DNA from 4 places in the Serratia sp. A07 genome. Region 1 is predicted to be linked to each of the others. Evidence: predicted binding sites of a transcription regulator. Region 1 holds the regulator's gene; each other region holds the start of a gene.
What was found. Region 1 encodes PurR, which represses purine synthesis genes. Its sites were predicted from a motif close to CANGCAAACGTTTGCNTG; they were not measured.
Positions count from the first base shown of each region.

Region 1 (2,206 bases):
CGATAATGACCGCCAATGCGCAGACGGTGGTGAACAGCGACATCTTCAATTCGGTATCCATGACAACTCCTTTAAAATGGGCTTTCCTAAGCATAAAAGGCGCACAATTAGTACGTCAAATCATTTTCCCACAGTTCGCCGATTAAATCTTGTTATCATTTCCCGGTTTATAATCTCGATTACCTCTTCCACTTTTGTTCAATATGCGACAAAATTCGCAGTTCACAACTGCGTACCGGCATCCATGCCCCTCCTGATTAAGCGCTGAAGACTTCAACACACTAAAAACTCAGTTTTCGCTTCTCTGGAGAAGGATCTACGTAGGCAAACGATTAACATCACACTTACATGCTGTAAACATGTGAGTTCAGGAGTCATTCCTTACATGGCAACGATTAAAGATGTGGCCAAACGCGCGGGCGTTTCCACCACCACCGTTTCGCACGTCATCAATAAGACTCGTTTCGTCGCCGAAGAGACCAAAGCGGCCGTGTGGGCCGCCATCAAAGAACTGCACTACTCGCCGAGCGCCGTGGCGCGCAGCCTGAAAGTCAATCACACCAAGTCGATCGGCCTGCTGGCCACCTCGAGCGAAGCGCCCTACTTTGCCGAAGTGATCGAGGCGGTGGAAAACAGCTGCTACAGCAAAGGCTACACCCTGATCCTGTGCAACTCGCACAACAATCTCGACAAGCAGCGCGCCTACCTGGCGATGCTGGCGCAAAAGCGCGTCGACGGCCTGCTGGTCATGTGCTCCGAGTACCCCGATCAGCTGCTGGGCATGCTGGAAGACTACCGCAACATCCCGATGGTGGTGATGGACTGGGGCGCCGCGCGCGGCGACTTCACCGACACCATCATCGATAACGCGTTCGAAGGCGGCTATCTGGCCGGCCGTTACCTGATCGAGCGCGGCCACCGCGATATCGGCGCCATTCCGGGCCAGCTGTCGCGCAATACCGGCGGCGGCCGTCACCAGGGCTTTATGAAGGCGCTGCAGGAAGCGCATATCGACATTCGCGAAGAGTGGATCGTCCAGGGTGACTTCGAGCCGGAGTCCGGCTACAAGGCGATGCACCAAATCCTGTCGCAAAAGCAGCGGCCGACCGCGGTATTCTGCGGCGGCGACATCATGGCGATGGGCGCCATCTGCGCCGCCGACGAGCTGGGGCTGCGGGTGCCGCAGGATATTTCCGTGATCGGCTACGACAACGTGCGCAACGCCCGCTACTTCACCCCGGCGCTGACCACCATTCACCAGCCTAAAGAACGCCTGGGCGAAATGGCCTTCACCATGCTGCTGGATCGCATCATCAGCAAACGCGAAGAGTCGCAGGTGATCGAAGTGCATCCGAAGCTGATTGAACGCCGCTCGGTCGCCGACGGCCCGTTCATCGACTACCGCCGCTAATCCCCCGCGCCGGAAGCCTGCGCGGCTTCCGGTTCCGCCTCGCTCAGCCACTCCTGGTTCAGCGTCTCCCCATCGCCCAGATACGCCAGCAGCCAGCTCATCGCCGGTGAGGGTTTATCCTGCTGCCAGGTCAGGCAGCAAGGGCTGGCGGGAAACGGCTGCTGCAGCTGCAACGCCTTCAGCTCACCGCGCTGCACCCGCGGCAGCGCCCGATGTGCCGGCATCATGCCGACGCACAGCCCGGCGCACAAACAGTCGAGCGCCGAAGTCCAGTCCGGCACCACCAGCCGCCGCTGGTTATCCAGCGTCCAGGTGACGCGCTTGGGCAGATTGCGCGAGGTGTCCTCCAGGCAAAGCGAAGGGTACGGCCGCAGCTGATCGTCATTCAGCGGGCCTGTCAGTTGCGCCAGCGGGTGCTGCGGGCTGACCACGCACAGCCAGTTCATATAGCCCATGTCGCGGAAGGCGAAGCCGCCGCCGACCGGCACCGCACGGGTGGCGCCGATCGCCATGTCCGCCCTGCCGTCCACCAAGGCATCCCACACGCCGTTGAACACCTCGGGTTGCAGCATCAGTTCGACGTCGGGGAAATGACGGTAGAAATCCAGCACCAGTTGGCGGCTGCGCTGCGGTTTGACGATGATGTCCACCGCGATATTCAGCTGGCCGCGCCACCCGTTGGCCACCTGCTGACAGTGGCGGCGGGTGTCGAGCATTTTTTTGATAACAACTCGCGCATCTTTGATAAACAGCGCGCCGGCCGGCGTCAACTCCACATCGCGGTGACGCCGCTCA
Region 1 is NZ_JBZXDO010000006.1:144,250-146,455, forward strand. It holds gene cydH (cytochrome bd-I oxidase subunit CydH) at 1-61, opposite strand, end outside; gene purR (HTH-type transcriptional repressor PurR) at 386-1,411, shown strand; gene punR (DNA-binding transcriptional activator PunR) at 1,408-2,206, opposite strand, start outside.

Region 2 (2,206 bases), on a different contig from region 1:
TGCGATTGCGGGCGCCGGCGGCCGGATGGGCCGTCAATTGATCCAGGCGGTGCAGCAGGCGGAAGGCGTGGTGTTGGGGGCGGCGTTGTCGCGCCCGGGTTCCAGCCTGGTCGGCGTCGACGCCGGCGAACTGGCGGGCATCGGCGCGCTGGGCGTCAAGGTGAGCGACAGTCTGGAGAAGGTGGCGAACGAGTTCGATATTTTGATCGACTTCACCCGCCCGGAAAGCACCCGGGGTTACCTGGATTTTTGCGTGGCGCACCACAAGGCGATGGTGATTGGCACTACCGGCTTCGATGACGCCGGCAAACAGGCGATCCGCGATGCGGCGCAGCATATCGGCATCGTGTTCGCCGCCAACTTCAGCGTCGGCGTCAACCTGGTGTTGAAACTGCTGGAGAAGGCCGCGCAGGTGATGGGCGACTATACCGATATCGAAATCGTTGAGGCGCACCACCGCCACAAAGTGGATGCGCCGTCGGGCACGGCGCTGGCCATGGGCGAAGCGATCGCCGGCGCGCTGGGGCGCGACCTGAAAAGCTGCGCGGTCTATGCGCGCGAAGGCCATACCGGCGAACGCGATCCGAAAAGCATCGGCTTTGCCACCATTCGCGCCGGCGACATCGTCGGCGAGCACACCGCGATGTTCGCCGACATCGGTGAACGGGTGGAAATTACCCATAAGGCCTCCAGCCGGATGACTTTTGCCAGCGGCGCGGTGCGTGCGGCTGCCTGGTTGTATAACCGGGATAAAGGCCTGTTTGATATGCGTGACGTGTTGAATCTGGACCAATTATAATTAATTTGCATACCATCGTGATGTGGTTGTGTTGATCATAATGCTATGATAATCGGACAATAATTTTATTGTCCTTTTTTTTAACATGAGAAACTAAGCGTTGGTGTGTTTTTATTTCATTGATTGTTATTTATTGATGTTTTCCTTGCTAATCATCCCGTTTTTATCCACCAAATCTCATTTCAGCGTCTTTTGGAGCCCATTCTGGCGCCATTTTTCGTCATTCAGCCTCGCAACCGTTTTCCAGCCCCGGTTTTCTGTGTTTTTATCGCCGCTCAAGCCGCATGAGTGGCGAGAACTGCAAAAATAAAACAAAAAACGGCAGTTTGGGTAGACAAGCCGGACACTCATCATTAAAATGCGCCCAATTTGCCAAAAATTGGCCTCGCGGACGGTTTTTGCATTGATTTAGATCGCGATATCTGAATTAATATGCAAATATTGTGATTGATTATTCCTCGGAGGATGTTTTGATAAAGTCAGCGCTATTGGTTCTGGAAGACGGAACCCAATTCCACGGTCGGGCCATCGGGGCAGAGGGAACGGCAGTGGGGGAAGTGGTCTTCAATACGTCGATGACCGGTTATCAAGAAATCCTCACTGATCCTTCCTATTCCCGCCAGATCGTTACTCTTACTTATCCTCATATCGGCAATGTCGGCACTAATGCTTCCGACGAAGAATCCTCCGCAGTACACGCCCAAGGCCTCGTCATTCGTGACCTCCCGCTGATCGCCAGCAACTACCGCAACGAAGAAAGCCTGTCCGACTACCTCAAGCGTCACAACATCGTGGCAATCGCCGATATCGATACCCGTAAATTAACCCGCCTGCTGCGCGAGAAGGGCGCCCAGAACGGCTGCATCATCGCCGCCGACTCGCCGGACGCCGCGCTGGCCCTGGCCAAGGCGCAAGGTTTCCCGGGGTTGAAAGGCATGGATCTGGCGAAAGAGGTCACCACCCAAGAGGCCTACAGCTGGCAGCAAGGCAGCTGGACGCTTGAAGGCGACCTGCCTGAAGCCAAGACCGCCGCGGAGCTGCCGTTCCACGTAGTGGCTTACGACTACGGCGCCAAGCGCAACATCCTGCGCATGCTGGTGGATCGCGGCTGCCGCCTGACCGTGGTGCCGGCGCAGACCCCGGCCGACGAGGTGCTGAAAATGAATCCGGACGGCATCTTCCTGTCCAACGGCCCGGGCGACCCGGAGCCATGCGACTACGCCATCGCCGCCATCAAACAGTTCCTGGAAACCGACATTCCGGTGTTCGGCATCTGCCTGGGTCACCAGCTGCTGGCGCTGGCCAGCGGGGCGAAAACCATGAAGATGAAGCTCGGCCACCACGGCGGCAACCACCCGGTGAAGGATCTGGACAACAACACCGTGATGATCACCGCGCAGAACCACG
Region 2 is NZ_JBZXDO010000004.1:164,001-166,206, forward strand. It holds gene dapB (4-hydroxy-tetrahydrodipicolinate reductase) at 1-799, shown strand, start outside; gene carA (glutamine-hydrolyzing carbamoyl-phosphate synthase small subunit) at 1,270-2,206, shown strand, end outside.
Region 2: a site for PurR is predicted at 1,029-1,046, ahead of carA (glutamine-hydrolyzing carbamoyl-phosphate synthase small subunit). Genes of this name have one in related genera too.

Region 3 (2,206 bases), on a different contig from region 1:
ATCACTGCCGAAGCGGAAGGGCCGAACTGGCGGATGGCGCCGATCGGCAACCCGAGAAAAGCGCGAACGTGCAGGGCGAACTCGGACAGATCCTGTGAAATCAACGTGACCATGCCGGTATCGTGCGGGCGCGGTGACACCTCGCTGAAGATCACTTCGTCGCCACAGACGAACAGCTCCACGCCGAACAGCCCGAAGCCGCCCAAGGCTTTCACCACTTTCTCCGCGATAGCCTGGGCCCGGCTCAGCGCCGTCGCCGACATCAGTTGCGGCTGCCAGGATTCGCGATAGTCCCCATCCTCCTGACGATGGCCGATCGGCTCGCAGAAGTGCACGCCGTCCACGGCGCTGATGGTCAGCAACGTAATTTCAAAATCGAATCTTACCAGCCCTTCGACGATCACCCGGCCGCCGCCGGCGCGGCCGCCCTGTTGGGCGTAATCCCAGGCGCTTTGCAGTTGTTCAGGCGTGCGGATCAGGCTTTGCCCCTTGCCGGAAGAGCTCATTACCGGTTTGACGATGCACGGATAGCCGATGTGTTCGACCGCCTGCCGGAAAGTCGCCTCGCTGTCGGCAAAGCGATAGCTGGAGGTGGGCAGGCCAAGCTCTTCCGCCGCCAGGCGGCGGATGCCTTCACGGTTCATCGTCAGGCGGGTGGCTTCGGCGCAGGGCACTACGCGGTGGCCCTGGCGTTCAAGTTCGACCAGCATGGCGGTGGCGATCGCTTCGATTTCGGGAACGATATAGTCCGGCCGCTCTTGTTCGATAACGGCTTTCAGCGCGTCACCGTCCAGCATATTGATGACGTGGCTGCGGTGCGCCACATGCATGGCGGGGGCGTCGGGATAGCGATCGACGGCGATCACTTCCAGACCGAGGCGCTGGCATTCAATGGCGACTTCTTTACCCAGCTCCCCGGAGCCGAGCAACATAACGCGGGTGGCGGAAGGGCGCAGGGCGGTTCCAATCGTTAACATAGTTTCGTACCTGGATCGGTGAAAGTAAGCGGATTGATGATCGGCGGGCAGTATATACGAAAACGATTGCGTGCGCAGCCGCCGCGCCAAGTTTGTTGCTAACTGACTGTTTTTATAACAAGCAGAAATATTTGCCCTGCATGGGCGATTGTGCGTTAATAAGCGACGGCGAAAGAAGGCCTACATATAGCAAGGTTTTCGCGTCTCGTGCCGTCAAGGCAGGTTTATCAAGTAAAGGAAACACAAATGAGCAAGATCACTGGTCACGTTAAATGGTTCAACGAAAGCAAAGGTTTCGGCTTCATCACGCCTGCCGACGGCTCTAAAGACGTTTTCGTTCATTTTTCCGCTATCGTTAGCGATGGTTTCAAGACCCTGGCTGAAGGCCAGCAGGTTGAGTTCTCCATCCAGGACAGCCAACGTGGCCCAGCCGCAGCCAACGTCGTTGCTATTTAACGACTGAGCCGCCAAGAAACCCGCCGCCGGCGGGTTTTTTTATGCCCGCTGCCCGTAACGCCGCCCATCTCTGTTATCATTTACCGCTGATTCGGCGCCAGCCTGCGGGCGCGCCGCCATTCCATTCGTCATATAAGAGTTATCGCCGTGAGCACAGTTTCTTTTTCTTCCCTGCCGCTGCCAGCCGAACAGTTGGCCAACCTCAACGAACTGGGGTACGCCAAAATGACGCCGGTGCAGGCCGCCGCGTTGCCCGCCATCCTGCAAGGGCGAGACGTGCGCGCCAAGGCGAAAACCGGTAGCGGTAAAACGGCGGCGTTCGGCATTGGTTTGCTGAATAACATCGTCGTTGCTCAGGTTGCCACGCAGGCGCTGGTGCTCTGTCCTACCCGCGAGCTGGCCGATCAGGTGAGCAAAGAACTGCGCCGCCTGGCGCGCTTCACGCAGAACATCAAAATCCTGACGCTGTGCGGCGGCCAACCGATGGGGCCACAGCTCGATTCGCTGGTGCACGCGCCGCATATCGTGGTGGGAACGCCGGGCCGCATCCAGGAACACCTGCGCAAGAAAACGCTGCTGCTGGACGAGCTGAAGGTGCTGGTGCTGGATGAGGCCGACCGTATGCTGGACATGGGCTTCGCCGACGACATCGACGATGTGATCAGCTACACGCCGCCGCAGCGTCAGACGCTGCTGTTTTCCGCTACCTACCCGGCGGGTATCGAACGCATCAGCGAGCGCGTTCAGCGTCAGCCGCTGAGCGTCGAAGTGGA
Region 3 is NZ_JBZXDO010000001.1:57,815-60,020, reverse strand. It holds gene purT (formate-dependent phosphoribosylglycinamide formyltransferase) at 1-977, opposite strand, end outside; gene cspE (transcription antiterminator/RNA stability regulator CspE) at 1,224-1,433, shown strand; gene dbpA (ATP-dependent RNA helicase DbpA) at 1,581-2,206, shown strand, end outside.
Region 3: a site for PurR is predicted at 1,033-1,050, ahead of purT (formate-dependent phosphoribosylglycinamide formyltransferase). Genes of this name have one in related genera too.

Region 4 (2,206 bases), on a different contig from region 1:
CGCTGCCGTTTTCCGCCGCGTGCAGCCAGTGGACCTGCGCCTGATGCTGGTTGTCGTGCAGGGTGTTGAGCATGCCGAGCATCGGGGTTTGGCCGACGCCGGCGGAGATCAGCGCCACCGGCGTGGTCGGCGCCACGTCGAGGAAGAAGTCGCCGTGCGGCGGGGCGATGTAGATCACGTCGCCTTCCTGCGCCTGCTGGTGCAGGTAGTTGGACACTTTCCCCTGATCTTCGCGCTTCACCGCGATGCGGTAGAACTCGCCGTTCGGCGAGGTGGTCAGCGAGTACTGGCGAATTTCCTGATGCTCCAGGCTGTCGTGCTTGATGTAGACCGCCAGGTATTGCCCCGGTTTGAAGTCCGCCACCCGGCCGCCGTCCACCGGCGCCAGCACGAAGCTGCAGATCACGTCGCTCTGCGGCTGTTTCTTCAGGATGCGGAATGCGCGCAGATCGCGCCAGCCGCCGTTGTCGGTTTCGCTCTGCTGATAAATCTGCTCTTCACGCTGGATAAATACGTTGGCCAGCACGCCGTAGGCTTTGCCCCAGGCGTCCAGGACTTCCTGACCCGGGCTGAACATTTCGTCCAGCGTCGCCAGCAGGTGACCGCCGACGATGTTGTACTGCTCCGGCTGGATATTGAAGCTGGTGTGCTTCTGCGCGATGCGCTCCACCGCCGGCAGCAGCGCCGCCAGGTTCTCGATGTTGGCGGCATAGGCGCAGATGGCGTCGAACAGCGCTTGACGCTGATCGCCGTTGCGCTGGTTGCTCATGTTGAAAATGTCTTTCAATTCCGGGTTGTGCGCGAACATGCGATCGTAAAAGTGGGCGGTCAGCTTCGGCCCGGTCGCAGCCAGCAGGGGAAGGGTGGATTTCACGGTGGCGATGGTTTGGCTATCCAGCATGGAAGCGCTCCTTGGGTTGGGATCTTGACGAGAATTTTAATGATGTATTTTAAATACATCTTATGGGGTTCCGCGTCGCTTGTAAATACCCTTGTTTTCGTTGCGGTGTTCTTCGGGCGTCGATCGCGCTCACAGAACATGAAAAAAGCGCATCGTTCGCATGAGGAAATGTCCGTTGATAAACGGCGGCGTTTCGCGGATCAAAGCCTTGCGCCACCTTATGCCAATCGTTTGCGTAAAAACCTCTGTCAAGACCTATCTTCGGTGGGGCGAAACGGTTTACACTGTGGCCCAGAACCCAAACGGGTAGTTATTTGGTGATTTTTTAGTTAGCTGATTTAAGTCAGGAGATGCCGGATGTTAAAGCGTGAAATGAACATTGCCGATTACGATGCGGAACTGTGGCGTGCCATGGAGCAGGAAGTGGTGCGTCAGGAAGAGCACATCGAGCTGATCGCGTCTGAGAACTACACCAGCCCGCGCGTGATGCAGGCTCAGGGTTCCCAGCTGACCAACAAATACGCTGAAGGCTATCCGGGCAAGCGTTACTACGGCGGCTGCGAATACGTGGATATCGTTGAGCAGCTGGCTATCGATCGCGCCAAAGAATTGTTCGGCGCCGATTACGCCAACGTGCAGCCGCACTCCGGCTCCCAGGCTAACTTCGCCGTGTACACCGCGCTGCTGCAGCCGGGCGACACCATTCTGGGCATGAACCTGGCGCACGGCGGCCACCTGACCCACGGTTCCCCGGTCAACTTGTCCGGCAAACTGTATAACGTGGTGCCTTACGGCATCGACGACAAAGGTCAAATCGACTATGACGATCTGGCCAAGCAGGCGCAAACCCACAAGCCGAAAATGATCATCGGCGGCTTCTCCGCCTACTCCGGCGTGGTTGACTGGGCCAAAATGCGCGAAATCGCCGACAGCATCGGCGCTTACCTGTTCGTCGACATGGCGCACGTGGCCGGCCTGATCGCCGCCGGCGTGTACCCGAACCCGGTACCGCACGCGCACATCGTCACCACCACCACCCACAAAACCCTGGCGGGCCCGCGCGGCGGCCTGATCCTGGCGAAGGGCGGCGACGAAGAGCTGTACAAGAAGCTGAACTCCGCCGTGTTCCCTGGCGGCCAGGGCGGCCCGCTGATGCACGTGATCGCCGGCAAGGCGGTGGCGCTGAAAGAAGCGATGGAGCCTGAGTTCAAGGTTTACCAGCAGCAAGTGGCGGTCAACGCCAAGGCGATGGTGGACGTGTTCCTGCAGCGCGGCTACAAAGTGGTCTCCGGCGGCACCCATAAC
Region 4 is NZ_JBZXDO010000011.1:120,131-122,336, reverse strand. It holds gene hmpA (NO-inducible flavohemoprotein) at 1-901, opposite strand, end outside; gene glyA (serine hydroxymethyltransferase) at 1,259-2,206, shown strand, end outside.
Region 4: a site for PurR is predicted at 1,122-1,139, ahead of glyA (serine hydroxymethyltransferase). Genes of this name have one in related genera too.